DNA from 4 places in the Vreelandella arctica genome. Region 1 is predicted to be linked to each of the others. Evidence: predicted binding sites of a transcription regulator. Region 1 holds the regulator's gene; each other region holds the start of a gene.
The links. Region 1 encodes FNR, which switches genes on or off when oxygen is low (the NO sensors DNR and NnrR bind a similar motif). Its sites were predicted from a motif close to TTGATNTANATCAA; they were not measured.
Positions count from the first base shown of each region.

Region 1 (7,311 bases):
CCGGTGTATTGGGTATGGATGTGCCAGTATCGCTGGCGATCGGTGGGGCTTATCTTGCCAGCAGCTATGCGGTGCTGTTTAACGTCGGCGAGGTCTATTTTGACTCGGTCGCCATGTTCACCTTTTTCTTGCTGTTTGGGCGCTACGTGGAAGGCCGAGCCAGGCGCCGTAGTGGGCATAGCGGCAATGTGCTGAGTGGCGTGCTGCCGATCTCGGCCACGCGGCTGGAAAGCGACGGCAGCGAACGCATTCTACCCGCGAGCGAACTCGCCCCGGATGATCGAGTCCTGATCAAGCCCGGCCACGGCGTGCCTGCCGATGGCGTGATTGAGGAGGGAGAATCGAGCCTGGATGAATCCATGCTGACCGGCGAATACCTGCCGGTCACCCGCCGGGTGGGCGACAGCATTACCGGCGGTAGCCAGAACATGGAAAATCCGCTGGTGATCCGTGTTACCCACGCCGGGCGCGATGCCCGAGTGGCGGGCATTGTCGATCTCACCGACCGCGCCTTTGCCAGCCGCCCGCGGCTGGCCCAGATGGCAGCACGCATGGCCCACCTATTTGTGCTCCGCCTGTTAGTGGTAACCGCCTGCGTCACCATCGCCTGGTGGTTTATCGACCCCTCGCGGATGCTCTGGGTACTACTTTCGGTGCTGGTCGTGACCTGCCCTTGTGCGCTGGCGCTGGCCACCCCCGCGGCCCTGACCGCAGGCCATGGTCAACTGCGCAAGCGCGGCGTGTTGATCACCCGTGCCGATGCCATGGAGACGCTCTCCAACGTAACCCGAGTAATCTTTGACAAAACCGGCACGCTCACCCGCGGCGAGATGCACCTGACCCAGACCAAACCGTTCGGCGAATTAACCGCCGAGCGTGCCCAGGCGATTGCCGCGGCGCTCGAAGCCCACTCAGAACACCCTATCGCCCGCGCCTTTCGTCCGTTTCGGGATGCAACGCTTCAGGCAAAAGATATTCATAGCCATACCGGTCAAGGACTAGAGGGCACGCTAAACGGCGCGCGCTGGAAGCTGGGCAAACCAGAATTTTCCACTGGAGAACCCATTTCGGCACCCGCCAGGGGGCAATGGCTGCTGCTGAGCGAAAACGGCGAACCCCGCGCCTGGTTTGGTCTTCATGATGGCATTCGTGATGACGCTGCTGCCACGATCAAAGCCCTACAGGCCCAGGGGCTAACCGTGGAGCTGCTCTCCGGTGATACCGTCGATGCTGTGGAGAGCCTGGCCAACCAACTCAACATAACGACGTGGCACGCAGGCACCAGCCCAGAAGGCAAACTGGCCCGGATGAAAGAGCTTCAAGCCGCTGGCGAAACCGTGGTGATGATTGGTGACGGCATCAACGACGTGCCGGTGTTAGCCGGTGCTGATGTGGCAATTGCCATGAACGGTGCGACGGACTTAGCCCGCACCCGCGCCGACGCGGTGCTGCTCAGCCCACGCCTGATGCGGATTTTTGAGGCTATCGAGATTTCCCGCGCGACCCGGCGTATCATGCGCCAGAACATGATCTGGTCAGTATGCTACAACTTTTCGGCGCTGCCGCTGGCGGCCATGGGGCTGGTGCCACCCTGGATGGCGGCCATTGGTATGTCGCTCAGCTCGCTAGTGGTGGTGGGTAACGCGCTGCGGCTGTCACGCTGGCGTACGACGCCGCCCGCCTCTTCGCCAAGCGCTTCAACACCGGTAACCGCATGACGATTCTGTATCTACTCATTCCGCTTTCACTGATTCTGCTGGGCCTCGCCGTCTGGGCATTTTTCTGGGCGGTGAAAAATGATCAGTTCGACGACTTGGAAGGCCCGGCGCACCGCATTTTGTTTGATGAAGATGAGAATGACCTCAACCCCGAACAGCGACGCCAGCGGCAGCAGACCAAGCACCGCCCTGCTGCCCCCTCCGACACACACTCACCCGACGACCAAGAGCCCCGGCCATGAATCCAACCGGCCTTGACCTGCCGCCACTGCTGGCGGCGTTCGTGTTTGGTTTGATGGGCGGCGCCCATTGCATTGGCATGTGTGGTGGCATTATGAGCGCGCTCACTTTTGCAGTGCCCCCCAGCATGCGTCATCCGGCGCGTATGGGTGGCTTGCTGCTCAGCTATAACGCAGGTCGCATCACTAGCTACATGAGCGCAGGCGCGCTGGTAGCCCTACTAGGCACGCTATTTTCCCTCTCTGCCACGGCGCGAATGCTGCTACAAGTGTTTGCGGCGCTGATGCTGATCCTGATGGCGCTGTATATCGCCAACTGGTGGAAAGGGCTGCTTAAAGTTGAAGCGATAGGCCGCCGCCTATGGCGCTTTATCGAGCCGGTAGGGCGACGTTTAATGCCCGTAGTTCATTTACCCCAAGCCTTTGCGCTGGGGGCGATATGGGGTTGGCTGCCCTGTGGGCTGGTCTACTCCATGCTGGCCTGGAGCTTAGCAATTGCCGACCCGCTCCAGGGCGCACTATTGATGGGCGCCTTTGGACTGGGCACGCTACCTGCGCTGCTGGCCACCGGGCTTGCCGCGCGCCAGTTAAGCCACCTGATTCGTCACCCGGCAACGCGCAGCGTGGCCGCGCTGACGATCATTGCTTTTGCGCTGTGGCAGCTGTGGACACTCACAGCACACAACCTTCATTAACATGACATGGCTCAATATTTATATCGGCGCCGCGCGTTAGGCTGGCATCAAAGCTTTAACGCCACTTTTAACGCCGGAGCGTCACTTCATGCCCGTTCATGCCCTCGCGGCTTCTTCTACGATGACTTCAACCATGGCCGGGGCAGCACCGGAGCAGAAAAAATGGGATGAAGCCTTGCTGCGCCGTTACGACACCAGCGGCCCGCGCTATACGTCCTACCCCACGGCGTTGTCGTTTCACGACCAATTTACCCCGAGCGATTTGACTCAGGCGTTAGAGCGCAGCAATGCCAGCCAACGTCCTCTTTCGCTGTATGTGCATATCCCCTTCTGCCGCAAAATTTGCTTTTACTGCGCGTGTAATAAAATCGCCACCAAGAACACCGCCCTGGCCGAGCCGTACCTATCCCGGCTTGACCGTGAAATGGTGCTGACCGCTCGCCACCTGGATACCACACGACCGGTGAAGCAGTTGCACTGGGGTGGCGGAACACCGACGTTTCTTAACTTGAACCAGATGGGCGACTTGATTGATCGCCTGGACGCGCGCTTTGGTCTCTCGTCCGCGTCTGATCGCGATTACGCGATTGAAATCGACCCTCGCGAAGCGGACGTATTTACGCTGCGCCACCTGCAGTCGCTCGGTTTCAATCGCATCAGTTTAGGCGTGCAGGACTTAAGCCCGCTGGTGCAGAAAGCCATTAACCGTATTCAGCCACGGGTACTCACCGAGACGCTGATGGATGAAGCACACCGGCTGGGCTTTCGTTCGCTCAATCTCGATTTAATATACGGCTTACCCTTTCAGACTGAAAAAAGCTTTGCAGACACCCTGCGCCAAGTGATCGAGTTAAATCCCGCACGGCTTTCTGTGTTTAACTACGCCCACATGCCCGAGCGCTTTGCCCCCCAGCGGCGGATTAACATCGATGACCTGCCGGGCAGCGAAGAGAAGCTGGCGATTCTGCGCACCACGATTGAGATGCTCACCGCGGCCGGTTATGTGCACATCGGCATGGATCACTTTGCTCGTCCTGATGACAGCTTGGCGATCGCCCAGCGCGAAGGCTCGCTCCAGCGCAACTTTCAAGGCTACTCCAGTCACGCCCAGTGCGACTTAATCGGGCTTGGCGTGTCGGCGATTTCTCGCGTCGATGACGTCTATGCACAGAACCCTAGCGATCTGGCCCGCTATGAAGCAGCGCTGGATCAAGGCCAATTGGCAACCGTACGTGGGCTGCGCTTAAGTGACGATGACCTGATCCGCCGGGACGTTATTGAGCGACTAATGTGTGATATGCGCATTGATCTGGCCGCCATCGGTCAACGCTGGAACATTGATGCCCCGCGTTACTTTGCGCAAGCGCTTGAGCACTTACAGGGCGCCGAGCGAGATGGCCTGCTGACGCGCAGCGGCGACCAGCTTAGCGCGACGCCCATGGGACGGCTGCTGATTCGTCACTTAGCCATGGCGTTTGATGCTCACCTGCCGCAGCAATCAGGCAAGCACTACTCAAAGATTGTGTAAACAAGCTATCGCTAACGAAATGAAGCTTCCATACTAAGAGAAGCCTACCTCAGCACGGCGTAATGATTACCTGCCACTCACGACGCTACTCAAGGAGTTATGCATGTTGGAACCCATGAGCCGCCGACGCTCGCTACTCCATGAAGCTCGCTGCCAAACCTGCAGCTTGAGCTCACTATGCTTGCCACTTGCCCTTGAGATAGACGATATGGGCCAGTTCGATGCCATTATTCGTCGTCGCGCACCGCTGAAAAAAGGCGAGCCACTATTTCGCCAAGGCGATACTTTTACCAGCGTTTATGCGGTACGTTCGGGCAGTTTGAAACAAGTCACATCAGAGGGAAACGGCAGCGAACAACTGACCAATTTCTACCTCCCGAGCGAACTAGTGGGGTTGGACGGGATTGATGAGGAGCACTACCCAGGAAGTGTAATTGCCCTGGAAACGACCACCGTTTGCGAGATTCCCTTTGATCGCTTGGACTCACTCTCAGAGGAGTTGCCCGAACTGCGTGGCCAACTGTATCGCAGCATGAGCAAAGAGTTACGCGATGACCGGCGCATGATGCGCCTGCTGTCACGTAAAACTGCCGACCAGCGGCTAGCGAGCTTTTTAATAACACTTTCGGATCGTTTTCGTCGCCGTGGCTACTCGCCCTACAGTTTCCGCCTTTCCATGCCCAGGGCCGATATCGGCAACTATTTGGGTTTAGCGGTGGAAACCGTCAGCCGTATTTTAAGCCGCTTTCAGCAGCAGAGCGTAGTGGCGGTGTCCGGGCGAGAGGTCAATATTCTTGATATGCAGCGCTTAATCACCCTCGCCGAAGAGGAGCAGCAAACGGTTAACTGACGTTAAATGCCTGAATGCGCCCGGCCAATAGCTCTGCCTGTTTGGCTTCTAGCCCTTCAAAATCAAACAGGCTGCGATCCGCCAGCTGGGAAGGCGCAATATTAGTTACCGCCTTAAACATGCTTTCCAGACGGCCGGGGAATTTTTTGTCCCACTCAGCGAGCATCTCTTTGACGACCTGGCGCTGCATATTGGGCTGCGAACCGCATAGATTGCAGGGAATAATCGGAAATTCCATCATCCGTGAAAACTCGGCAATATCCGCCTCTTTGCAGTAAGCCAGCGGCCGAATGACGATATTTTTACCATCATCAGAAAGCAGCTTAGGCGGCATCGCTTTTAAGTTGCCGCCAAAGAACATATTGAGAAACAGCGTTTCAAGGATATCTTCGCGGTGGTGGCCCAGGGCGATTTTATTGGCGCCAATCTCTTCAGCAAACCCGTACAGCGAACCGCGGCGCAGGCGTGAACAGAGCGCACAAGTCGTTTTACCTTCTGGCGTTTTTTCTTTCACCACCGAATAAGTATCACGCTCGACAATGTGATATTCCACGCCCTGCTTATCCAGATACGCAGGCAGCACGTGCTCGGGAAAACCGGGCTGTTTTTGATCCAGATTGACCGCCACCAGTGAGAAATTGACCGGCGCATTGCGCTGCAAATTGCGCAAAATCTCCAGCATCGTATAGCTGTCCTTGCCTTATATGCCAAATTTTTTTAAAAGAGGAAGAGTGAGTGAGTGAGTAAAGCATTACAATACAGTCACTTAATTTTCTTTCTTCTAAAGAAAACAAACACAAGCCATACAAAAAATTCATTTTTTGTAAAAAAAAGCTTTAAGCAAATGCAGTTGATCAAAATATAACCAAAGACAGCCCAGATACACCAATGTATTCTTTACAAAATCATAGGTTGATTGCTTCTATAAAATTGGTCGAAGAAACATCTACACTGCCAGTATGGTTCGAGATGACTTTACTAGGGAAGGTCTGAATAATTACCGATATTCGTCAACGCTCACTTGAGCTGATAAAAAATTGCAAATTTAGGCACTATTTTCCCGTTCTTTGTGCATTTTTTGCCCGTTAACCGCTCATTAAGCGGAAAACGGGCGCAATAGCCCTATTCCCACAGGTATTTTTCACTGATCAGCAGGTTGCTGAACGCCGCCAGCAGGTGCAGGCGCTGGGTGTTTTTAGCAAGACCACGATAGCGAACCTTGCCATAACCAAAGACTTGCTTGATGTACCGAAAAGGGTGCTCCACCTTGGCTCGGATGCTGGCTTTGATCTTTTCGACTTTCTGTTGCTTGGCATCCAACTTCTTTCGCGTGCCAGGCCGTCTGGCAATATACCAAGAGACGTCGCAGCGGTGATGGAGCTCGTCTCGCTTTTGAATGCCCAGGTAACCGGCATCACCGAAGACGCGCTGCTCTTCACCGTGAAGCAGCTTATCGGCAGGCACAATGTCATGCACATTAGCAGCCGTGGTGTCGATGCTGTGAATCAACCCAAGTTTGTCGTCGACACCTATGTGCATTTTCATACCAAAGTGCCAGGAGCCACCTTTTTTAGTCTGGTGCATCTCCGGATCGCGCTTGCCATGTTTGTTTTTGGTAGAACTAGGCGCAGAAATGATAGTGGCATCAACAATGCTGCCTTCGCGCAACATTAGGCCGTTTTTCGCCAGGTGTTTGTTCACTTCCTGGAACAGCACCTTGCCAAGGCTGTGTCGTTCTAGAAAATGACGAAACTTGAGAATCGTCGTTTCGTCCGGCAATCGGTCTAGCTTCAAACCGGCGAAATGCCTCATGGACTCGATCTCGTAGAGAGCATCTTCCATTGACGGATCGCTCAAGTTGTAGAACAACTGCATACAGTGAACTCGAAGCATGGCAGACAATGGATACGGAGGCCGCCCGCTCTCGCCCTTGGGGTAATAACGGGCTACCTTCTTCTCCAGCTGCGTCCAGGGGATCAGCTTGTCCATCCGCTCCAGAAAGAGTTCGCGGCGAGTCTTTCGCTTTTTGTTCTGGTACTCGGCTTCGGAGAAGGTGATCTGATCCATGGCAGCACTGAACCCTATGCAGTTGACGATGTTCGTATTATCGCTGAAGGCAGAGACTTTTTCAGAGCCTCCCTAGACCTGTCGATATCGAGATTGTGGAAATCGAAAAGATTTAAGTCAGCTAGTTGGCTTGGACTTACATTCTGGATACCGTTAAATATGTTTTCAATACAACCCGCTTTTTGTTTTTCCCAGCCTGCCAACATGTTTTTTA
Region 1 is NZ_JBANSN010000021.1:61,865-69,175, forward strand. It holds gene V8L70_RS16575 (heavy metal translocating P-type ATPase) at 1-1,718, shown strand, start outside; gene ccoS (cbb3-type cytochrome oxidase assembly protein CcoS) at 1,715-1,960, shown strand; gene V8L70_RS16585 (sulfite exporter TauE/SafE family protein) at 1,957-2,652, shown strand; gene hemN (oxygen-independent coproporphyrinogen III oxidase) at 2,741-4,180, shown strand; gene fnr (fumarate/nitrate reduction transcriptional regulator Fnr) at 4,284-5,030, shown strand; partial or broken gene ttcA (tRNA 2-thiocytidine(32) synthetase TtcA) at 5,023-5,730, opposite strand; gene V8L70_RS16605 (IS5 family transposase) at 6,153-7,097, opposite strand; partial or broken gene V8L70_RS16610 (tRNA 2-thiocytidine biosynthesis protein TtcA) at 7,112-7,311, opposite strand, start outside.

Region 2 (7,311 bases), on a different contig from region 1:
CGATTCCGGAAAACTGCCCAAAATCGGTCACGATAAAACGGAATGCGCGGTCACCATCATCCAGAACAGACGGTCACGTTCAAACGGAATGGGCGGTCACGATAGGGCGGAATACGCAAGGCGAGAAGGTCGTTAATGGGTTGCCTTGTGCCTAACAAATACTCGTTCACGGCCCGGGACCAGATTAAATCGTTGGAGCGCAGTATCTGGAATACCCCTGACATTTGTTTCGTATCGAGAATGCCCTGAGCCCACATTAAGTCTTCAAGGAAAGCGAGCTGCTTTTCATCAATAAAAAGCATTAGTTCACCAGCTTCTCGGAAGTCCGTTTGTGCGGCGAAGAGTGTCATTGAGGCCAAGCGGTTGGCTCCATTTCTGGCCATCGCAGAAGCGGTAATGGCCAACAGGGTGCCGCCCAGGCAGTAGCCTACCGCATGTATTTTCTGACTAGGAAATAAGTTTTCGATGACATCGAGACTCGCCAGAATGCCTTGTTGCCGATAGTCATCCATTCCAATATCGCGATCTTCGGCCGTTGGGTTGCGCCAGGAAATTATAAAAACCGTATGGCCATGATCGACTAAGTACTTAACAAGCGAGTTATGGGGGGACAAATCCAGGATGTAATACTTCATGATCCATGCAGGCACAATGAGTATAGGCATCACATGTACTTCTTCTGTAGTAGGGGTGTACTGGATTAGCTCGATCAGATGATTGCGAAAGATAACCTTGCCCGGTGTAATTGCTACATTTTCACCAACGACATACATTTCAGAACCCGCTGACCTTTTGCCGAGATAGTGGTTTTGGATATCTTCACAGTAGTGCTGCAGCCCTTGTATTAAGTTGGCTCCAGCGCTCTCAACAGTTTTTTGGAGCACCGCGGGATTAGTCAGTAAAAAATTGGAGGGCGAGAACACATCAAGCCACTGGCGGGCACCGAATTCTACTGCCTGCTCGTGATGCAGGGATAAGCCGCGTAGTCCGGTGGTGGCGTTATGCCACCACTGCTGTTGAAGAAGGAAGCCCTGATAAAGCAGATTATAGGGGAAGTAACGCCAGGCAGGGTCACGAAAACGACGATCCTGGGGCAGGGGATCAATACAAGCTGTGGCATTGGGGTCGAAGGCCGAATGGCTGGCCCAAGACAGCAAGCGTAGCTGTTTCTTCATTGCTTTTTGTACTAGATGAGCTTGAGTTCCAGGAGAAGTCTGGAGGCTTGATAGCCAGTCCAAGTAAGTCAGCATGGCCGATGTAGGAGAAATGCCGAGTGTTAGCCCTGCCAGTGATGCTCGTACCAGCCTGTCCAAATGTTGGTATTGTGTCTCATCATAAAGCATTGTTATTAACCCTAGAAACTGAGCGTTAATTTATCTAACAATAACACTTACTTACCTTTACTGGTTCACTTTACTCGAGTGCCAAGTGACGCTGATGCCACTGTACTTTAAGCTGTCCGTATATATAACAAAAGCAATATCGAAAAATTATTGTGATATGAGTTCTATTGATAGGTTTAATATGAGTTCAAATTAGCTGCTACACAATAATTTTACTACCATTTTATAGGTGAGTTGGCGTGAAGCTGGTTTTAATTGCTCTGGATCAAGTTTTTTGCGTATTAGTGCTTTTTGATTACATGTGTCACCTTCTAAATAAAAATGTTTGCGCTATAAATATACCATGGCTTGTAATGTAGCCATTGAGAAAAAGAAGAATAAAAATGCAATTTAGCCTTTTTCTTAAGTAAAAGAAATACATAGGAGTAGTGTCATGGAAAAAGCAATCAGCAAGCCTGTAATGGCGGAAAAAGATACGGACTCACTTTCCAGTAAGCGCTCTTTAAGCCCGCTGGAAGAGTTTGATCGTATGATAGAGGGTTTCTTCGAGCGCAGCTGGATGAAGCCCTTTTTCAAGGAAGACTTAATAAAAGAACGGCTAGGTTTTTTCGGTCAACATAACCCTAAAGTTGACATCATTGATCGAGACACAGAAATCGAAGTGCGCGCTGAGATGCCAGGGGTTGACCGGAAAGAAATAGACCTGGAAATAACCGAACACGCCGTGATGTTGAAAGGCCAGCGTTCTGGAGAAACCCAGGAAAAACAGGATGAGTATTACCATTCAGAAATTTGGCAAGGTGCCTTTTCTCGGACGATTGCCTTGCCAGTAGAAGTGGATACTAAACATGCTGAAGCTAAATTTAAAGACGGCATATTGACAATCACCATGCCAAAAGCCAAACAGGCTTTACGGCGCAAGCTTGAAATCAAGTAGGTAGAGTGAGTATTTCTACGTAATAAGAAGATTTGCTTGCAAAACTGAAGGAGTACTAAGGATGCCAAAGTCAGATAGTCAAATTCAGAAAGATGTGCTTGCCGAACTCGAGTATGAACCCACTGTTCGTGCTTCGAATATTGGGGTAGAGGTTAACGACGGCATTGTGACATTAGCAGGCCATGTAGATAGTTATGCAGAGAAGTGGCATGCAGAAATGGCAGCGCAGCGAGTTAGCGGTGTTAAAGGCGTTGCCGTTGAAATGGATGTAAAATTGCCTGGGAATAACAAGCGCACTGATGCGGATATTGCTCGTGCGGTTAAAAATACGCTGGAGTGGAATGTATACATTCCAAATGACCCATTAAAGGTAATGGTTGAAGACGGTTGGGTGACGCTAACCGGCGAAGTCCCCTGGGAGTATCAACGGCGTTTGGCTGCTAGTTCCATACGCTACTTGACAGGGGTTACGGGTGTGAGTAACCAAATCGTTCTCAAACCTAAGCCTACCGCTGCTGCTGTCAAGGCCGATATTGAGGCCTCACTTAAACGTAGAGCTATCCAGGATGCCAATGCGATCAAAGTCGAGGTGCACGATCACGACGTAATACTAAGTGGCAAGGCACACAGCATCGCGGAAAAAGACTTAATACACCATTCTGCATGGAGTTCGCCCGGCGTATGGAAGGTAATAGATGATATAAGGGTTTGAAGGCGATAAGTAATAAAATTTCAAAACGTAGAATGGTCATCGAATCGCTAGAAGGGTTCGATGACTCTATCTTCTGACTGCCGTTTTTTGTTGAATTGATGTTCTCTATCACTATATCCGCTCGTTTGAGACGCTGGGTGAACCGGTCCCAGTCTAACTGCCACCAGGCGAGACACCTCCCGCCCCCTATGTGGATTTATCCCGGAGTTATTTATCGACGAGATGGCTACGTAAGAAGGATTTTGTCGTGGCGCTTGCCGTAGCCCCACTTCATAATCGACCCAGCTATCGTATGGTAGCGTCGGTGAAGACCTAAATAATTTATTAGCTAGCAGATAGTGCCTTCAACCATAGGGCCGGGGGAATGAAGGGTGATGACCACCTTCCTATCGCCAATATCCACCGCCTCGAACTGACCTTGGGTAATGTGCCAGCTAAGACGCTGACAGGCGTGGGCTATCGTCTGCGTTGAGAGACCGTCATCAACTATAAGCTTTAAATTTATCATTATTAATTAATGAAAAATATTTACGGCTAATGCTTTTTTATTAATTAAGTTAAGCGTAATGATGTTTTTCTTGCTATTTTCATTTATAAAAAATACCTTATATAAATTATGGTTTGTAAATTTTTTTATTTATTTAATGTCCATGATGATTTTTATTTATTTAATTTACGTTAACTTTTTATTACTGGCTGAAAAGCTAACATATATCATAGTAACTGAGCTTTGTTCCGCTCTAAGATAATTTTTTTAAATCCTCCCGGCCTTGAGATGTTTTATACCCTTAGAGGGCTTTGCCAATGGTTAGCTTAGCAGTACTTAGTCCCCTGCCTCAGGATCAAATAACCTTAGCTTACTCGCAAGAGACACGTGAGTTGTATCGCTATCGTGGGTTGGCACTTTGCTTTCTGCCCTTTGATCCCCCCGTTAGCCGTTTGATGAGCGCCATTGGTATGGAGTGCGAACATAGGATTTTTAACTTGCAGGAAGTGGCAAGGCAGATGGAGTTAGTTCTTCCTTCAACTATTAGCCAGCTAAGAGAAATGTCCTTTTTAAATAAAAATAGCAGGCATTTTTTCGTGTTGGATGAAACTATGGGTAGGCAGGTTCTTCTTGACGCTGAAGAGGCGGCTGAAACGTCGCATACATTCTTTAGCAGGCTATCGGAAACCAACGCGATTCCTGAGTTACAGCAACTGTTATCTACCTTTGTAGCTCAGAAATATAGTGAGTATCACGTCGTAAAAGAGTGTCGTGAGCAATGGAAGAACGCTCTGTATGCGCTGGGTTGTGCTTCATAAGCTGTGCCTTATAAAACAGATAGCTGTTTATTTGCCACTACACTCATGGTGGGAGTGCGTGTCTATGATCATGCCAATACGGAACAACCCTGGTTTTCAAGATTATTTTGGTGATGATGCCGACTCAATGTTGAAGTTCCTTTGGGATTTTTTTCCTGCATCAATGATAATTATTCGTTTTGAAGAGCCGGGTAATTTTGTCGTCGAGGCAGTCAACCCCACTCAGCAAGCTATGTTAAGCAGCAAAAAGATATACGTGGGGGAGCATCTATCCCATATATTTCCTGAATCGTTATGTGATGAGCTCATTGCAAATTGTGGTCACTGTGTAGCAGACGGAGTGCCGGTTCGTTACGAAATGGCTGGTGGATACATTGATGGGGAATATCATCAGACCGACTGCCAGATCCTACTCAAACCTATTAGTACTCTTCAAGGAGTAATTACTCATTTGCTCTGCATCGTCAATAACCCAAACAATTACAGCCGTTCGAAGGTGGCTCATTATTCCGAACTAGAAATAGAGCGTCGGGTGATGGAGCGTACCGATGAATTGACGGCCGTTAATCAGCAATTAAGCTACTTAGCGACTCATGATTGGCTCACTGAAGCGTTTAACCGCCGTCATCTTCTTGAGTTAGCGACGACTGAGTTCAAGCGAGTTTACCGTTATGGGTTATCACTCGGCCTGTTAATGCTGGTTGGATGCAGACTCTGAGTGCAACACTCGTTAATGAACAGCGGGTGGATTGTCTTGATGCTTCGCTAACAGCTCACCCAGCACTTCAATCGGACACCTAAAGTCAAATCGCTTCCGAGGTCGCATATTCAGCTGTAGCGCAATAGCATCTAGCTCTTCTTGAGTGTGCCGAGAGAGATCGGTTCCTTTCGGTAAATACTGTCGTATCAGGCCGTTGATATTTTCATTGCTACCCCGTTGCCATGGGCTATGTGGATCACAAAAGTAGATAGCAACGCCCGTTGCCTGGGTGATGTCCGCATGTTTGGCCATTTCCCGCCCCTGGTCGTACGTCATGCTTTTACGCGCCGCTAGCGGCATCCGGTTGAGCGCTGCGCTAAACCCTTCCACCGCCGAGGTGGCCGTTGCATCGTTGAGTTTGGCTAGAATGACGTATCCACTGCTTAGTTCGACTAGCGTGCCAACCGCAGAGGCATTGTTCTTACCTTTGATTAAGTCGCCTTCCCAGTGTCCTGGCATGGCACGCCTTTCGATCTCTGGTGGTCGAAGGTGGATGCTCACCATATCGGGTATTTGCCCACGCCGATCAACCTGGCCACGACGAGGTTTACGCGTTGATTTACCTTGGCGAAGGCAGTGGATCAACTCTTTCTTAAGCTCACCCACAGGTAACGCGTAAATGGCGCTGTAAATCGTCTCGCGACAAACGTAAGCATCTTCAAATCGGGGCATGATCATGCGTCGGAGCTTGCCTGCGATTTGCTCTGGAGACAAGCGGTGGCGGAGCATATACATGACCAGCTCAAAGCGACCACTGCCCAGAAGCAGCTTGGGCTTAGGGCGGCAAGCAACACGCCTGGTACAACGATGGGTGTGTGCATGACGAGCATGGTAAGTACCGCGCTGAGTTTGATTGCGACGTACTTCGCGGCTGATGGTGGATGGAGATCGTTGCAGCATATTGGCTATTTGTCGGAGGCTCATCTCCTGCCAAAGACTGACCTGAATGGTGGAACGCTCTTCGATACTGAGTTCTGTATAAGCCATAAATCCAACACCTTACTAAAATTTTAAGGTGTTGCACTCAGTTTCTGCGGCCAAGCTGGATATTGATCACTTTAAGTCAATCAACGATGAAAAGGGCCACGCCGCTGGAGATCAGGCGTTGCAAACGGTGACTCGCGCAATACGAGCGACGGTTCGTAACTGCGATTTGGTCGGGCGCTATGGCGGTGATGAGTTCATCATCGTGTTGCCCGAAACCGATCTCCATGGAGCCCGCGTAATTGCCGAGCGGTTGAGCAGTACACTGCAGGGAGCTGAGCTATTTATCAGCATTGGCCTCGCCACGCTAGAGCGTAATGACCAAACGATTGATGATGTGATCAACCGCGCGGATCATTTATTATTGAGCGCTAAGCGAAATGGTCGTAACCGAATAGAAAGCGCTTCCCTTACCCTTATATCTTGATGGCTGGCGTTTAGTGGCTACTATATTTAGCTTCCTTGATTAACGCCTACCTCATGTCTTCAATATACGCTTGCGTCCAGCTAGCTATCGCGGTACTACAGTTATCTCTTAGCTTTGGATAGCTCGATGAACAAAATGCTGCTGCGATGGCTGCTCACTCTCGTAGTGCTTTTAGCGCTGCTGCTAGTAGGGCCTGTATGGATATTGGCAAGTAATCAAGTGGTAACAGAAGGGCATTGGTCATCGTTGGATCGCACCTCTGCTGGGATCGCCCCAGACCCAGCAGCGATCTCCGAAGCCGTGGTGCAGGTCTATTCTGCCCGCGCCTATAATTGGCGTGGGGCGTTTGGCGAACATATCTGGATTGCGACGAAAGCAGAGAATGCTGATAGCTACCGGCTGCACCAAGTGTTGAGCTGGCGTCGCCCTACGGTAGTCTCTTCTATTGATACCCCTGATCGTGCCTGGTTTGGTAACCCGCCCACGCTGCTGGCTGATTACCGCGGTGGCGCGGCTGCACAATTAATACCCAAGATTGAATCCGCTGCTGCTGACTACCCTCAAGCCGACCTTTATCGCGTATGGCCCGGGCCTAACAGCAACAGTTTTATCGCTTGGGTGATTCGTGAAGTACCAGACTTTGAGGTGACGCTGCCCGTTACCGCTATCGGCAAAGATTATATTTTCAACGGTGTTTTGGCGCCTGCGCCAAGTGGCACGGGGTACCAGCTCTCATTAGGCGGGGTGGCCGGTATTATGCTGGCGCAAGAAGAGGGCATTGAAATTAATGTTCTCGGCTTGAGTTTTGGTATTGATGTGATGCGTCCTGCTTTGAAGCTGCCA
Region 2 is NZ_JBANSN010000004.1:249,222-256,532, reverse strand. It holds gene V8L70_RS05690 (PHA/PHB synthase family protein) at 57-1,343, opposite strand; gene V8L70_RS05685 (Hsp20/alpha crystallin family protein) at 1,777-2,280, shown strand; gene V8L70_RS05680 (BON domain-containing protein) at 2,342-2,992, shown strand; gene V8L70_RS05675 (DUF1326 domain-containing protein) at 3,321-3,500, opposite strand; gene V8L70_RS05670 (hypothetical protein) at 3,797-4,297, shown strand; gene V8L70_RS05665 (GGDEF domain-containing protein) at 4,356-5,015, shown strand; gene V8L70_RS05660 (IS30 family transposase) at 5,028-6,044, opposite strand; gene V8L70_RS05655 (GGDEF domain-containing protein) at 6,076-6,468, shown strand; gene V8L70_RS05650 (DUF3750 domain-containing protein) at 6,595-7,311, shown strand, end outside.
Region 2: a site for FNR is predicted at 1,599-1,612, ahead of V8L70_RS05685 (Hsp20/alpha crystallin family protein). Genes of this name have one in related genera too.

Region 3 (7,311 bases), on a different contig from region 1:
TGCCTATGGCCGTGAACGCACCTGCCGCCGGAGTCTGAGCGCCGGCATCGAAATTGACCACCGAACGGGCAAAGCCACCCGTCACCGGCATGCCGCCAGAGAAGGAAGACGCGATATTCGAAGTGCCAAGACCGATCAGTTCCTGGTTTGGCTCGATGCGTTGCCGACGCTTGGCGGCCAAGGTCTGACCTACCGATACTGACTCTACGAAACCGACCACGCTTATCAGCAAGGCAGCTACTAACAGTTCACGCCATAGCCCAAGGTCCATACCTGGTAAGGTAAGCGGAGGTAGACCGGCCGGTACTTCGCCCACGACGGCTACGCCGTGCTGGTCGAGCTGCCAGGCCCAACTCGCTAGGGTGGTCAGCGCCACGGCAAGAATCGGTGTTGCCTTGGACAGCATATCCGCTGAGCGTGACGGCAGGCCTAGCGACAGGAGCCCTAGCTTTAACCAACGCCGGGCAGCATAAAGAAAGGCCAGCACACCTAAACCGATGGCAAGAGTAATGCCATGGAGGCTTCCTACGTTTCCCCACAGATCGCCCAGCAATTCGATCATGTTGTGACCCGAGGCTTCCACCCCCAGTAAGTGTCGGGCCTGACCGATCGCGATGAGCAGCCCCGAGGCGGTGATGAATCCGGATATCACGGGATGACTGAGAAAATTGGCCAAGAAGCCCAGTCGCGCCACCCCCATGAGGATGAGAAGCAAACCAGACATCAGTGCCAGTACCAGTGCAGCACCCAAGTATTCCGGCGACCCTTGCGGGGCGACGCGACCGATGGCCACCGCTGTCATCAGTGAGACTACTGCCACTGGCCCTACGGCAAGGGTGCGGCTGGTCCCGAAAATAGCATAAACGAACAGCGGAGCGATGCTTGCATAAAGCCCCACCTCGGGGGGAAGGCCCGCCAGCATGGCGTATGCTAGCGACTGCGGGATCAGCATGACGGTCACGATTACCGCTGCCAACAGGTCACTGGCCAACGTATCGCGTCTATAGCCGGGTAGCCACTGGAGGATGGGCAGATAATGCTTCAGGTTGGCCATAGCACGCTCACGACCCAGAATCACCCTTTGCCTGATGGGCTTGTTGTTCAAGCCTGTCGCGCAAGGGCTCCAAGTCATAGCCAGCCGCATTGGCTGATCCGATCAGCTCGGATACCGGACGCTGCGGGGCGAGTGATAATGCCCACAAATGGGCCACGCGTTTTCCCGTTCGGCAGAAGCCGAGCACGGGGGCCTTTGCAGAATGCAGCACATCTGAATAGGCGTCGATGTCCGCCTTTGCGTATTCCCCAGGCTTTACGGGAACTTCATGCCAGGCCATGCCCAGTGATTTGGCCTTAGCCTTGAGGGCATCGGGATCCGGCTGGTCATCACTTTCCCCGCGCGGGCGATTGGAGATAATGGTGCGGAACCCTTGTTCGGCAAGCTGTTCAAGTTCGTCGAGGCGAGGTTGTGCTGCCACGTAAAGGCGATCATCGAGTGGTTTGATATCCATAGGTTACCTCCTTGGTCGCTTTAGGAACGCGCCTCATCATCCCAGGCGGCCCCCGGTAGAGCATCGAGGGGAATCTTCAGGTAACGACGACCATTATCCTCTGGCTCTGGCAGGTCGCCGCCCCGGATATTGACTTGCAAAGCGTGCAGGATCAGTTTCGGCATGGGCAGCTTGGCGTCACGTTCGTTACGGCGATGAAGCTTTCCGCTGTTGGGCTGTCTTGGAGATGAATATTGGTTTCGCGCTGGACACTTACCGTGCTTTCCCACTCTGGCTCGCGATCGCCGGGCATGTAGTCGTGACCAGTAAAGAGCCGAGTGTCGTCCGGCAGTGCCAGAATGGCCTGAATGGAATCCCACAGCTTGTGAGCATTCCCCCCGGGGAAATCGGCACGGGCCGTACCACCATCCGGCTGAAACAGCGTGTCGTGCACGAACGCCGCATCGCCGATGACGTAGGTGATCGACGCCTTGGTATGGCCGGGCGAGAACATAATCCGGCCTTCTATCTCGCCCACGTGGAAAGTATCGCCCTCTACAAAAAGGTGGTCCCACTGTCGGCCGTCATCCGGAAAGTCGGGCCAGTTGTATATATCCTTCCATAGCGCTTGCACTTGCGTAACGTAAGCTCCTATAGCCGTTGGTGCCCCTGTCTTTTCCTTAAGATACTGTGCTGCCGAAAAATGGTCGGCGTGTGGATGCGTATCGAGTATCCAGTCAACGATGAGCCCCTCCCGTGCGACGTAATCTAGTAACTCATCAGCATGGTGGGTTGCAGTGGTCCCTGACTTCTCATCAAAGTCCAAGACAGGGTCAAGGATGGCACAGCGCCGTGTCGCAGGGTCACTGATAATATATTGAACGCTTGAGGTTCTTTGATCGAAAAAGCCGGCCACGTCCGGCCTGCCTGGTGAGTGTCGGAAATTACGCATATTCTTCCTCATTCTCCATTTTAGTTACAAGCCTAGACCATATTGGAATAACAAGAAAACAATGAAACATGTTTATACAAACATCAAGTAAAAGTGACATCTACCCTCTGATTGGGTTGCGCTACACTTTAGATTTCGATCCTACTAGCAAGGAGAACGGACATGCATGAGCGTTAGCACACAACAGTTCATAGGTCTCTTGGGTGAAGCAGATGCGGGGCTGCCTATTGATGAGCCATACCGTCGGCATGGTTTCTCGGAAGCAAGTTATTACTTATGGTGCAGCGAATTGGGTGGAATGAGCTAGCCAGATTCCAAGCGACTCAACGAACTCGAAGTCGCGAAGACAAGATTAAAGAAGCTTTTCACTGAGTCGCTACTGGAGATGATTGCCGCTAGCCACCGGGCTATTTAACTTCTGCCCAGCTTATAAATTAATAGGCATTAATACATGTAAAATTTAATAGTGCCTATTAAGCAAACAAAACCATAGAAAAAGCGCTTGCCATGTTTATTGGGGCAAGCGCTTTTTTACATATGCGCGCTAAAAAATTCCCATGTAACAAGCTAATTACTTAATGCTAGATGAAATTCCATATACAGAACAGCTACTTAGTCATTTAACATTAAGAGAGCATTAAGCGATATATCATAACACATTGACACGTATCAACTTTCTACCTTGAGCAAAGGCGTAATCTAAGGGTATTCCGACATTCGCCCTGCGAATGCCGTTTAATTCGCCAAGGAGGCGCTATGGACGCAATACGTCGCTCGCTCTTGGGTCAAATGGCACGCTTAAGTGCAGGCGCTGCGCTGATGCCGTTTTCAAGCCTTGCCCAAGCTGGCATTAATCAGCAACCTGCCCGCCGCGAAGGCGACCCAACTAAACGCTACGGTATGCTTATCGACTTACGCCAGTGCATCGGCTGCCAAGCCTGTACGGTGTCGTGTCATATCGAAAACGCTGCACCGCTGGGACAGTTTCGCACCACGGTCTCCCAGTATGAAGTACAGCATCAGGAAAGCGGCGAATTAGCCACCTTTATGCTGCCCCGGCTGTGTAACCACTGTGAAAACCCACCCTGCGTCCCGGTCTGCCCTGTAGAAGCCACTTACCAGCAGCAGGATGGCATTGTGGTGGTCGATAGCGACCGCTGCGTAGGGTGTGCCTATTGCGTCAATGCTTGCCCCTACGATGCTCGCTTTATTAACCAACGCACTCAAACCGCCGACAAGTGCACCTTCTGTGCCCATCGTCTAGAAGCCGGACTATTGCCCGCTTGCGTTGAGAGCTGCGTAGGCGGTGCCCGCGTGATTGGAGATATGCGCGATCCTCAAAGCCAAATCAGCCGCATGATTCATGAACATCGCGATGCATTGATGGTGCTACAACCAGAAAAAAACACCCTTCCTCAGGTGTTCTACCTAGGCATGGATGAGCGCTTCACCACGCGTCCTAAGGCCGAGCCCGTTGCGCTCGAAGTACTCGACCCCCACGGTCAGGAGATGGGCTATGAATTCCACCATTGAGCTACTGGCACCGCGCTATGACATCGCCTGGTACCCGTGGGCGGTTCAGTACTTTTTTATGATTGCGGTTTCCTACGCCAGCCTATGGCTAGCCGCCCCAGCACTGGTATTCGGTAAAAAAACCTGGCTGCCTACCGCACGTCTGGCGCTAATCGCTTGCGTTAGCACTACGCTAGTGGCGCCCGTTGCGTTACTCGCGGATTTGCACCAGCCACTGCGGTTCTGGCACTTCTACGCTTACGCCAATAGCCACTCGTGGATGTCGATTGGCAGCGTTGTTCTGCCGCTTTATTTGGTTAGCGTGCTTGGCCTTGCTTGGTTGGCATGGCGGCCCGCGCTGCAGGCACAGTGCGGCACTCCAGGACTCGGTGGCATGCTAGCCACCTGGCTTTCACTGGGCAGTGGCACAACGCCACGAGCAATAGTCGCGGTGGTAGGTCTGGCTGCGCTGGGGCTTTCCAGCGGCATTATGCTTTACACCGGTGCGGAACTAGCAATCGTAAAGGCCCGTCCGCTTTGGAACACCGTGTGGCTACCGCCCATGCTGGCGACCACCGGATTTATCGCCGCCTCCGGTCTGGTGTTAGTGCTGAACAGGGTTAGTGGGCTTTGTTCGCAAACCGCTATACGACAGATGCTGTATGTGCTGCTAGTGGCCTGTGCGCTAGCAGGATTGATCGCGCTTAGCTGGTTTTTAGATGGCGTAAATGCCCACGTAGGCTCAGTCGCCACCGCGCTGGAATCCGTGCGCCATAGCGCCTCGTGGCGCAACACTGCCCTCTGGGGAGGCATTACCGGCATCGCGCTGTTTGCCGCCGTGTTGTATTTATTGACTCGCCCTACCCTGCGCCAGCCCGGGCCGAGCGGCGCTCCAACCTCTAGCCAGCCAGCACTGTTTGCCTGGGCATGGTTGCTAGGCCTCGTCGCCATACACATGGGCTGGATGTTTCGCTGGGTGGTACTGATGGATGTTCAGCATGTGGCGCGCAATAGTGCCGGATTTCACCACTATGGTATTCCCGCCGGCTCTTCCGGCATTTTAGGCATTGTTGGCACCTTCGGTCTCTGGCTCGCCGTTATTCTCCTGATTGAACTGTTTATTCCCTGGCGACAGGCCCAACTAGGCGGCCTTATAGCAATGCCAACCCACGCTGCCCAAGATGCTTCTACTCATCCTCTCACCGCTAAAAAAGGAGCGTCTAGTCATGTCTAAGTCTGCTCAAGACCCGTCACGCCGCCGTTTTCTAAAAGGCGCTGCCGCCGCTGGTGGTGCAGCCACCTTTGCCGTGGGCTATGCCGACCCACTGGCAAAAATGGCCAAGGGCATTACCGGTAGCGCGGGTGAAAAACCCAGGCACAATATTCATGGCAACTCGCTGACCCCAGAATACCGCGTCGATTTAGACACTGGCGAACTCACCTTAACCCCCGGCCAGCGAGTCGCCTTCACTATTTGTTACGGCTGTACTACTCGATGCGGCGTGAGAGTGAGGGTCGATGACACCCTTGGCGAAGTACTGCGGGTATCAGGCAATCCCTACCACCCGCTGTCCGCCGACGACCATTTACCTATGCGTACACCGGTGGCGGATGCACTGCGTAGTGTTAGCGCCTATGGTGAACAGGGTCAGATAAACCGCTCCACCGCCTGCGCCCGTGGCAACGCCATGATGAGCCAAATTACCAACCCTTTCCGAGTCGACAACTGCCTGAAACGAGTAGGTGAACGTGGTAGCCGTCAATGGCAGAAAATCTCCTTTGAGCAGCTAATTGAAGAAATCTGCGAAGGCGGCGACCTGTTTAACGAAGGCCACGTTGATGGACTGCGCGATATTCGCGATCACGACACCCTGATTGACCCTGACAACCCTGAATATGGCCCCAAGGCCAACCAATTAATGGTGATGGAAGCCACTGACTACGGGCGTTCAGACCTACTCAAGCGCTTTACCCTCAATGCCTTTGCTACCCGCAATTATGGTCACCATGGCGCTTACTGTGGTTTGGCTTTCCGCATGGGATCTGGCGCGGTGATGAACAATATTGTCACCAACGCCCACGTTAAGCCAGATATCCAAAACGCACGCTTCATCATGTATATCGGCTGTGCGCCCAGCCAAGCGGGCAACCCGTTTAAACGCCAAGGCCGCTTGATTGCCCAAGCCCGTGCAGCCGGTACGTTGGAGTACGTGGTGGTCGACCCAGCGCTCAATGCCGCCACCTCCCACGCAGCCGACAACAACCGCTGGGTGCCTATTCGTCCTGGGACAGACAGCGCTTTTGCCATGGCAATCATCCAGTGGCTACTCGACAACCAAGGCTATGCTAGTGACTTCCTAGCTCTGCCCGGCCAAGCCGCCGCCAATGCAGCGGGCGAAACCACCCACTCCAACGCCACTCATTTGGTGATTGACACCTATGAACACCCCCGCAGAGGTTATTTTCTTCGCGCCAGCGACCTGGGCCTAGCGGAAGCGGATAACGATGCTGACTCGCCGATGGTAGTCGCCAATGGCGAACTCGCGCTAAGCGAAGAGGTGATGACCGCCGAGCTCTTTGCCGAACGTCCGGTTGAGCTTGCCGATGGCACCACCGTGACCGTCAAAAGCAGCCTGACGTTGCTAAGCGAATCTGCCCACGAGTACGACCTAGACACCTATGCCGAGCATTGTGGCATTCCCAAGGCGACGATTATTGAATTGGCCAGCCGCTATGCCAGCCATGGCAGAAAAGCCGCTGTTAACTGTCACGGCGGCATGATGTCGGGTAACGGTTTCTACGCCGCGTTCAGCGTGCAAATGCTGAACTTACTGGCGGGCAACTACAACATGAAGGGTGGCAGCGCCGTGGGCGGCGGCACTTACAGCGGTACCGGCGAGGGCCCACGCTACGACTTAGCCAACTTTCCTGGTAAGCGCGCACCTCAGGGGGTATTTCTATCCCGCTCGCGCTTCCCCTACGAAAAGTCTTCCGAGTATCAGCGCAAAGTCGCCGCAGGCGAAAATCCTTACCCGGCTAGAGCGCCGTGGCGCTCGTTGGCACCGCCGACACTCACAGAGCACCTACCCTCTGCACTAGATAGCTATCCTTACCCCATCAAAGCGGTGATTGGCTGTATGGCCAACCCGATTTATGGTCAGGCCGGTCTGAAAAGCGTCATTGTCGACAAGCTGAAGGACCCTAAGCGTCTAGGGCTCTTTGTCGCCGTGGATGGCTTTATCAATGAAACCAACCGCTACGCCGACTACATCGTGCCTGATTCCGTGATGTACGAGGTGTGGGGGTTTACTGGCGCGTGGAAAGGCACCCTCGGCAAACTAACCACCGCCTGCTGGCCCG
Region 3 is NZ_JBANSN010000017.1:10,000-17,310, reverse strand. It holds gene V8L70_RS14920 (SulP family inorganic anion transporter) at 1-1,054, opposite strand, end outside; gene V8L70_RS14915 (protein tyrosine phosphatase family protein) at 1,062-1,508, opposite strand; partial or broken gene V8L70_RS14910 (MBL fold metallo-hydrolase) at 1,529-2,439, opposite strand; partial or broken gene V8L70_RS22940 (transposase) at 2,606-2,824, shown strand; gene V8L70_RS14900 (YgaP family membrane protein) at 2,829-2,903, shown strand; gene dsrO (sulfate reduction electron transfer complex DsrMKJOP subunit DsrO) at 3,196-3,972, shown strand; gene nrfD (NrfD/PsrC family molybdoenzyme membrane anchor subunit) at 3,956-5,185, shown strand; gene V8L70_RS14885 (molybdopterin dinucleotide binding domain-containing protein) at 5,178-7,311, shown strand, end outside.
Region 3: a site for FNR is predicted at 3,099-3,112, ahead of dsrO (sulfate reduction electron transfer complex DsrMKJOP subunit DsrO). Genes of this name have one in related genera too.

Region 4 (7,311 bases), on a different contig from region 1:
ACTGCGAGTGAAGAGGAAATCGAGCAGTTTGTGTGGGATCAGTTACGCACCTGCTTCGATCCAGAGATCCCCGTCAATATTGTTGATTTGGGCCTAGTTTACGGCTGCCGCATTGAGCGCCTGATCAGCGGCGAGCGCATTGCGACTATTCGTATGACGCTAACCGCCCCGGGATGCGGTATGGGCGATGTTATTGCAGCGGATGCGCGCAATAAGATTCTTGGTGCACCGCAGATCAGCAAAGTACACACCGAGATAGTCTTCAGTCCCCCCTGGAGCCGTGACATGATGAGTGACGAGGCCAAGCTTGAACTCGGCATGTTCTAACCCCAGCTGGGGAACTGGATGCATAACCTCTTGTTGAAATGGTTAAAGCGCTTACTAATGTCGCTAGGAGCACTGTCGCTGCTGGCGACATTGCTGTTTATAGGTGGCAATTTTTGGGTGCTCGCGACGACAGCTGCTTATATCGAACGTCAGCCGCAGCAGTGCCGTCCCGCTAGAGTTGGAGTCGTCTTCGGTACATCTCACTGGACGCGCAGCGGCGTTCGGAATCCGCACTTTCATGCGCGGATGCGTACTGCGGCCACCTTGATTGAACAGTCCCAGGTCGAGCACCTGTTGCTGTCTGGCGATAATCGTACCCAAGCGTATAACGAGCCACGAGCGATGTGGCGCGAGCTTTATCGGCGCGGCGTCGCATCAGAGCAATTGACCATGGATTTTGCGGGCTTTAGCACTTATGACACCCTTGCGCGGGCGCGGGATGTGTTTCAGTTGGATAAAGCGCTACTGATTACCCAGAGCTGGCACCTTCCCCGTGCGGTGTACATTGGACGTGCGTTGGGGATGGATGTTACCGGCTGTGTGGCGGATGATGCCAAGGTGGAAGTCGAGTGGCGGTTAAAACTGCGCGAGTGGGCAGCGCGTGTGGCTACCCTGGGCGATCTGTATCTATGGGGTAGGGAGCCCTATTTCCTCGGCACTCCAGAGCCCATAGAGTTTAAGAAACGTGCGCCCATCGAGCTAATTCTGCCGTCACTCAACGAACGCTTTACGGCACCCTAGCGGTGCGTGTTGCGCTTTTGCAGCGCATAGAGTTCGCGAATCAGTTTACGGCACCCCCGCATACATTCCTCTACCACCGGTTCGATAGGATCAGGTAACGGATGGGTAAAGAGCGAAGAGAGCGCCTGCATCAATACACGCTCTTGCTCTAATAACTCATTGATCAATACTTGACTATCGTTACCCACGAAGCTTTTTAGACGGCTCCAAAGCCATAAAAAGTCATCGCGTTCAACATCTGCATCCCGAGGCAGCATTTTCAAATGCGCACGGGCAAGCTCCTGCAATTTACGCATCTGCTTAAGCCGCTCAGTATAATGCGGCTTTAAAGCGTCGCGCAGTGAGGGGCGCAGGCGTTCGATATTGTCTTGGAAATAATCAATGCTATCGGCCAGCGCTTCCAATACGCTGTCCATCGCCACTTGGCGATTATCGAGAAACATGAGCGTCTACCTCCTTCGGTGACGCAGATTGTGGGGGGGACAGCGTCGATTTGCCACCCCCGAATCGGATTATTTTAAGATTTTGCCTTAGCCTTTAGGCTTGGGCGGCGCTTTACGAGCTGGAGCGGCATTTCTTTCAATGTGTTCAATGATCATGCCCGCAATATCCTTGCCGGTGGCGTTCTCAATGCCCTGCAAACCAGGCGAAGAGTTAACCTCCATAATCACCGGACCGTGATTTGAGCGTAGCAAGTCGACACCGGCAACGCGCAGGCCCATGGCCTTGGCTGCACGAATCGCCGTTGAACGCTCTTCAGGAGTGATCCGGATCACGCTGGCGGAGCCTCCGCGGTGTAGGTTCGAGCGGAATTCACCATCCGCCGCCTGACGTTTCATCGAAGCCACGACTTTATCGCCGATCACTAAGCAGCGAATATCAGCGCCGCGTGCTTCCTTAATGTACTCCTGAACCATAATATTGGCTTTCATACCCATGAAGGCCTGAATCACTGATTCCGCCGCCTGGTTCGTTTCCGCTAACACCACGCCAATTCCCTGGGTGCCTTCAAGCAGCTTAATCACCAGCGGGGCGCCTTTGACCATGGTGATCAAGTCAGGAATATCGTCTGGAGAGTGCGCAAAGCCGGTAATCGGTAGCCCCAGCCCTTTGCGTGACAATAGCTGAAGTGAGCGTAGTTTGTCCCGCGAGCGAGTAATAGACACGTTATCGTTGATAACGTAGGTGCCCATCATCTCGAACTGGCGTAACAGCGCGCACCCATAAAAGGTCACCGACGCACCAATGCGGGGGATGACCGCATCAAAGTGCTCAATTTCTTGACCTTTATAGTGAATCGAAGGGTGGTGGGAAGTAATACTCATATAGCAGCGCAGCGTGTCCACCACACGAGCGGTATGCCCACGCTGCTCTGCAGCTTCAACCAGGCGGCGTGTAGAGTACAAATTACGGTTGCGCGATAGCAGAGCGATATGCATGTAGGAGACTCCGAGTCTAAATAAAGGCGGCTAATAAAAGGGGTTAAGGCTCACCGTGCAAAAATGCCGCACCGGGTGCAATTAGCAGGCGGCGCATGGCGCGGCGTCCTAATAGCATTGGGTGGCGCATATTGCTGCGGTCAGTCAGGGTCAGTTCAACCGGAAAATTCAAATCGCCCATTTGCATTGGGGTACGTATTACATAGCGCCACTCGCTATGTCCGTTTGAGCTGGTGACTCGGCGTCGATCATGTAAATGTAGATTGTAGCGATGGGCGGGTGTTGTTGGCCCAGCGCTGTGGGTAATAAAACTTACCCATAGTTGACCATGTTCATCTTCATGTGTCTCTATCTCTTCTGCATGCAGGGCGGAAGTACGCGCACCCGTGTCCGCTTTACAGCATAGGTGAAGCCCTAGCTCAGGTAGCGTCACCATTTCACGGCGTCCAATGACCGCCTTGGCCTGATAGGGTAATTCCTTCACGGCTCACTCCTTGCAATTAAAAATGACAACATCAAATCAAGCCTTTCTCTGCGACATCATCATGCTCAAACGGTGTTGAATAGAAGAACCTTCGGGCGCATCACGCATGGCCATCATGACCGGTAAGCGTAGCCGTGGGATGAGTGCAAGATCACGCACTACCGCGGCAAAATCAGTACGCTCATCTTCCGCCAAACGCTGTAGAAAAAGAGGTAAGCGCTCAGCGTCTTCAAGATACACCCAGCCACGCCCGGCAATGGCAGCCAGCACATCCGGCCCACAAACTGTGGTTTCTTTAAGTAAGGCGGAGTACCAATTACCCACCGCTGATGCATCCGTATTACCCACAGCGCGCAGACAAGCACACAACGTTTCAATGTCGCCCGCTTGTGCGGCGGCTTCGCCGCGACGTTGCAGCGCGACGACTAATGCCTGTGGCAATGGCTGGTGCTCTAAACAGTAGCACACGGAGTTAATAACGGCGGTAGGTAGGTCAGGCAGTCTCAGCGCTAACGTGTCAGCATCGGGCGACTCCATACGAACGACGTAATCGGCAATTCCCTGTAATCCTAATGCCTGCCAATCAATCGCCTGCTGGCCGCTCAAGTAATCCTCAACCGGCTCAAAATGCTGGCTGGCAGGTAGCCCTACGTCATAAGTTGCACGGGCATTGAGCATCGCTTGAAAGGTAATGCTGGGCGTAAAGGCGAGGGGATTATCCTTCATTAAGTGGTCCACGTCCGCTGTTTCTTCACGTCCCACCTGAGAAACAGCTCGACCTAATGTTTCCAGCAGACGATTTAAAAACGCATCACGCTGAGCTGGGGCAAGTATCCCCTGTTCATCGAGTGGCAGAGCTAAAAACCAAATGGCAGGTTCGGGCATATCCCCCAAACGGAATAGAATGGCTAAACGTGCTTGGCCTTGCCAAGGTTCTGGCCACGCCAGTTCGCCACGCTCAAAGGCGGCGAGGGACTCCCGTGGGCAGGCGACCACATGGCGGCCCATATGGTAAAGGGAAACCTCTGCGCCGCTGCGGGTAAAAAACTCATCAAGGGTTTGAATCGGTTGCATGACATCCTTCCGCGTTGCAAGCCTGCACTCTACCTTGATGATGGGTCACTGTCAGCCGCAGAGGCGGATAAATACCGACCAATGGGGATGCCTTACATGACAGTGTGGTTAAAAAGTAAACAACTGTGCGAAAGCCCCATGAGAGCAAGCGCTGCGACACCTTTCCATAGTTTATCCACAGGCTCGTGCAGGTTTTCTGTGAGTTTATGGATCACTCTTCACAAGTGGCCACGATTGGCAAGCAGCCAGCCAAATGGGGATAATGGTAATAAGATACGATTTTCATTTTACGAGGTAGTTACAAACGACGTTATGAGTACTTTTCAACCGCTACAGACAGCACTCCTAGAACTTGAAGCCGCGATGAAAGCCGCCGATCTATGGCGTATGCCGACACCTGACGCTGATGCATTCGCCAGCCAGCAGCCGTTTTGCATTGATACAATGTCGCTGCCTCAATGGGTGCGCTTTGTATTCATTGCTCGCTTAAACGCCTTGATTGAGGCCCGTGCCGCCATGCCAGCCAAGTGTGAGGTGGCCCCCGCTGTAGCCGCTTATTTACAGCAAGAGAAAACACCTGCCCATCATCAACTGCTTGTTGTACGCGCGGTAGAAAAAGTCGACCAGTTAGTTACTGAAAGCTGAACGGTATTTAAAGATTGAAGCGATTTAACAGACAAAGCCTGCCGCAAGGCAGGCTTTGTAAATTACATCTGTCATAACGCTTTTGAAGGCGGCTTAGAAGCGGTAGCTGAGGCCAGCCATTACCACTACTGGGTCGATCTCAACAGTGCCCGCCTCTGCGCCGCCCACTTTGGCATCGGAATCGATATCGATGTACCACGCCGCAGCATTTAACGCCCAATGTTCATCAATCAGCAGATCGACACCTACTTGACCCGCTGCGCCCCAGGAGTCGTCAAGCTCCAATGACGCGCCGATATCGGTTTTTTCGTCTGAAAAACGGGTGTAGTTAATACCTGCGCCTACATAAGGCTGAACACGGGCCTCGGTACCCCCTAACGGGTAGTACTGTAGTGTGAGGGTAGGTGGCAAGTGCTTGGTAGAGCCATCGGTCACGCCTTCCACCTGCAGGTCGTGTTTGAAGGGTAGTGCGGCCAGCAGCTCGACGCCCATCTTGTCATGGAAGCGATAGCCTAGCGTGAAGGCAAAATTCGTCTCCGCATCGACATTAACATCGGCGCCTAATATCTCACCGTTATTGCTTGTCGGGTCCACTTTCGCAACACCCACGCGGGTAAAAAAGTCACCCGCGCCATAGGCGAATACCTGGCTGCTGGTCATCAAAGCCGCAGCGGCAATACTGGAAACGAGTAGGGTGGAAAGGGCGGCTTTACGCATGAGTTGACTCCTAGTGGCATTGCTAAGCGACTATGGATAAGCCGCTTCATGATGTTTAAGAGTCTAATAAAGAGGTGGTCACTGGTTATTGATCTAGGGCAAGGGTTGGCTGCCTTAACGCCAGATTCGTTATTCAAAACATGAACGGCAGGCATAAAAAGGCCACCCGAAGGTGGCCCGTTCACATACAGCGCAGAGGGGCTGTAATGTAGCGACCTTCCTGTTGTCGATATATCTGACACGCAAAGGTCGCATGAACAACTTATTGGTTAGCGAGTGATGTGCTGATATTCACCCGCATCGGCCGTCATACTGCTCACTACCAGGATGGCAATAAAGGAAGCGATGAAGCCGGGAATGATCTCATACACGCCGGGACCTCCCATAAACTCACCGTTCCAGCCCAATGCAATCCAGATCATGACGGTAGCGGCACCCACTACCATGCCAGCGATAGCGCCAGCACCGTTCGTGCGTGACCACATCAGCGACAAGATAATCAGCGGACCAAACGCGGCACCAAAGCCTGCCCAGGCATTACTGACTAGCCCAAGCACCTGTGAATCCGGGTCTGACGCGATAACGGCCGCCACCAAGCCAACCAGTACGACACTGATCCGGCCTACGCCCACACACTCTTTATCGGTCGCTTCTTTACGAAAGAACAGGCGATAGAAGTCCTCAGTCAGTGATGAAGAGGCCACCAGCAGTTGGCTGGAAATGGTACTCATGACCGCCGCCAGCAGAGCAGCATAGAGGAAGCCAGTGATCAGCGGATGGAACAGCAGCTCGGCTAGGATAATAAAGATCGTTTCCGGATCTTCTACGTCCATGCCATTACGGACCGCGTAGGCACGGCCAAACACGCCCAGAGAGACTGCGCCAATCAGCGAGATGGCCATCCAGCTCATGCCGATATTGCGGGCAATAGGTACATCCTTCAGCGTTCGGATAGCCATGAAGCGCACGATGATATGTGGTTGGCCGAAATAACCCAGGCCCCAGGTAACGGCAGAGAGCCAGCCGATAAAGGTCAATCCTTCTGTCCATGAAAGTAGCGTGGGATCGACCTCATTGAGTGTCTGTGACGCTTGGGTGAAACCACCGCCACCTTCGCCAAACAGGACCACCGCCGGCATGATCACCAAGGCCAGCATCATGATGCAGCCTTGCACGAAGTCCGTCATGCTCACGGCCAGGAAACCGCCGACCACGGTATAGACCAGTACCACACCCAGCGTAATGATGATGCCCGTAGCGTAATCGCTCAGGCCACCAATGTTGATGACGCCAGCAAAGGCGCTTTCGAACAGCTTACCGCCTGCCACTAAGCCTGACGCCGTGTATACCGCGAAAAAGATAACGATGACGATGGCGGAGACCGTTCTCAGCGACATTGATCGAGTGGGGAACCGGTTGGCCAAGAAGGCTGGAATCGTAATCGCATTGCCATAGTGCACCGTCTGTTCACGCAAGCGCGGTGCCACCAGCACCCAGTTAAAGAAGGCACCCACGAACAGGCCGATACCGATCCAGGCTGAGCCCAAGCCGGATACGAACATCGCCCCAGGTAACCCCAGCAGCAACCACCCGCTCATGTCTGAAGCGCCAGCCGACAGGGCCGCCACCTTTGGGCTAAGGGTGCGGCCACCTAGCATGTAATCTTCAGAGGTGGATGTGGATTTGCGCATAGCATAAAGGCCGATGCCAATCATGAGCGCAAAGTAAGCAAAAAGGCTGATCCAAACGCCAATAGCCATAAAAAAGTCTCCTGTTTCTTAGTTATTAAGTCGGACGTAGCGCCGACAGGTTAGTGCGCTTACCGAGAAGAATGGGTTGTGGCGCAGTCTTGTTGTTGTTAATGGCTGTTATTCCCTTTTCCTG
Region 4 is NZ_JBANSN010000026.1:28,842-36,152, forward strand. It holds gene sufT (putative Fe-S cluster assembly protein SufT) at 1-327, shown strand, start outside; gene V8L70_RS17780 (SanA/YdcF family protein) at 346-1,068, shown strand; gene V8L70_RS17785 (hypothetical protein) at 1,065-1,511, opposite strand; gene rimK (30S ribosomal protein S6--L-glutamate ligase) at 1,599-2,507, opposite strand; gene V8L70_RS17795 (ATP-dependent zinc protease family protein) at 2,551-2,991, opposite strand; gene V8L70_RS17800 (DUF3549 family protein) at 3,028-4,065, opposite strand; gene V8L70_RS17805 (YqcC family protein) at 4,378-4,710, shown strand; gene V8L70_RS17810 (OmpW/AlkL family protein) at 4,804-5,427, opposite strand; gene putP (sodium/proline symporter PutP) at 5,697-7,187, opposite strand.
Region 4: a site for FNR is predicted at 5,516-5,529, ahead of V8L70_RS17810 (OmpW/AlkL family protein). Genes of this name have one in related genera too.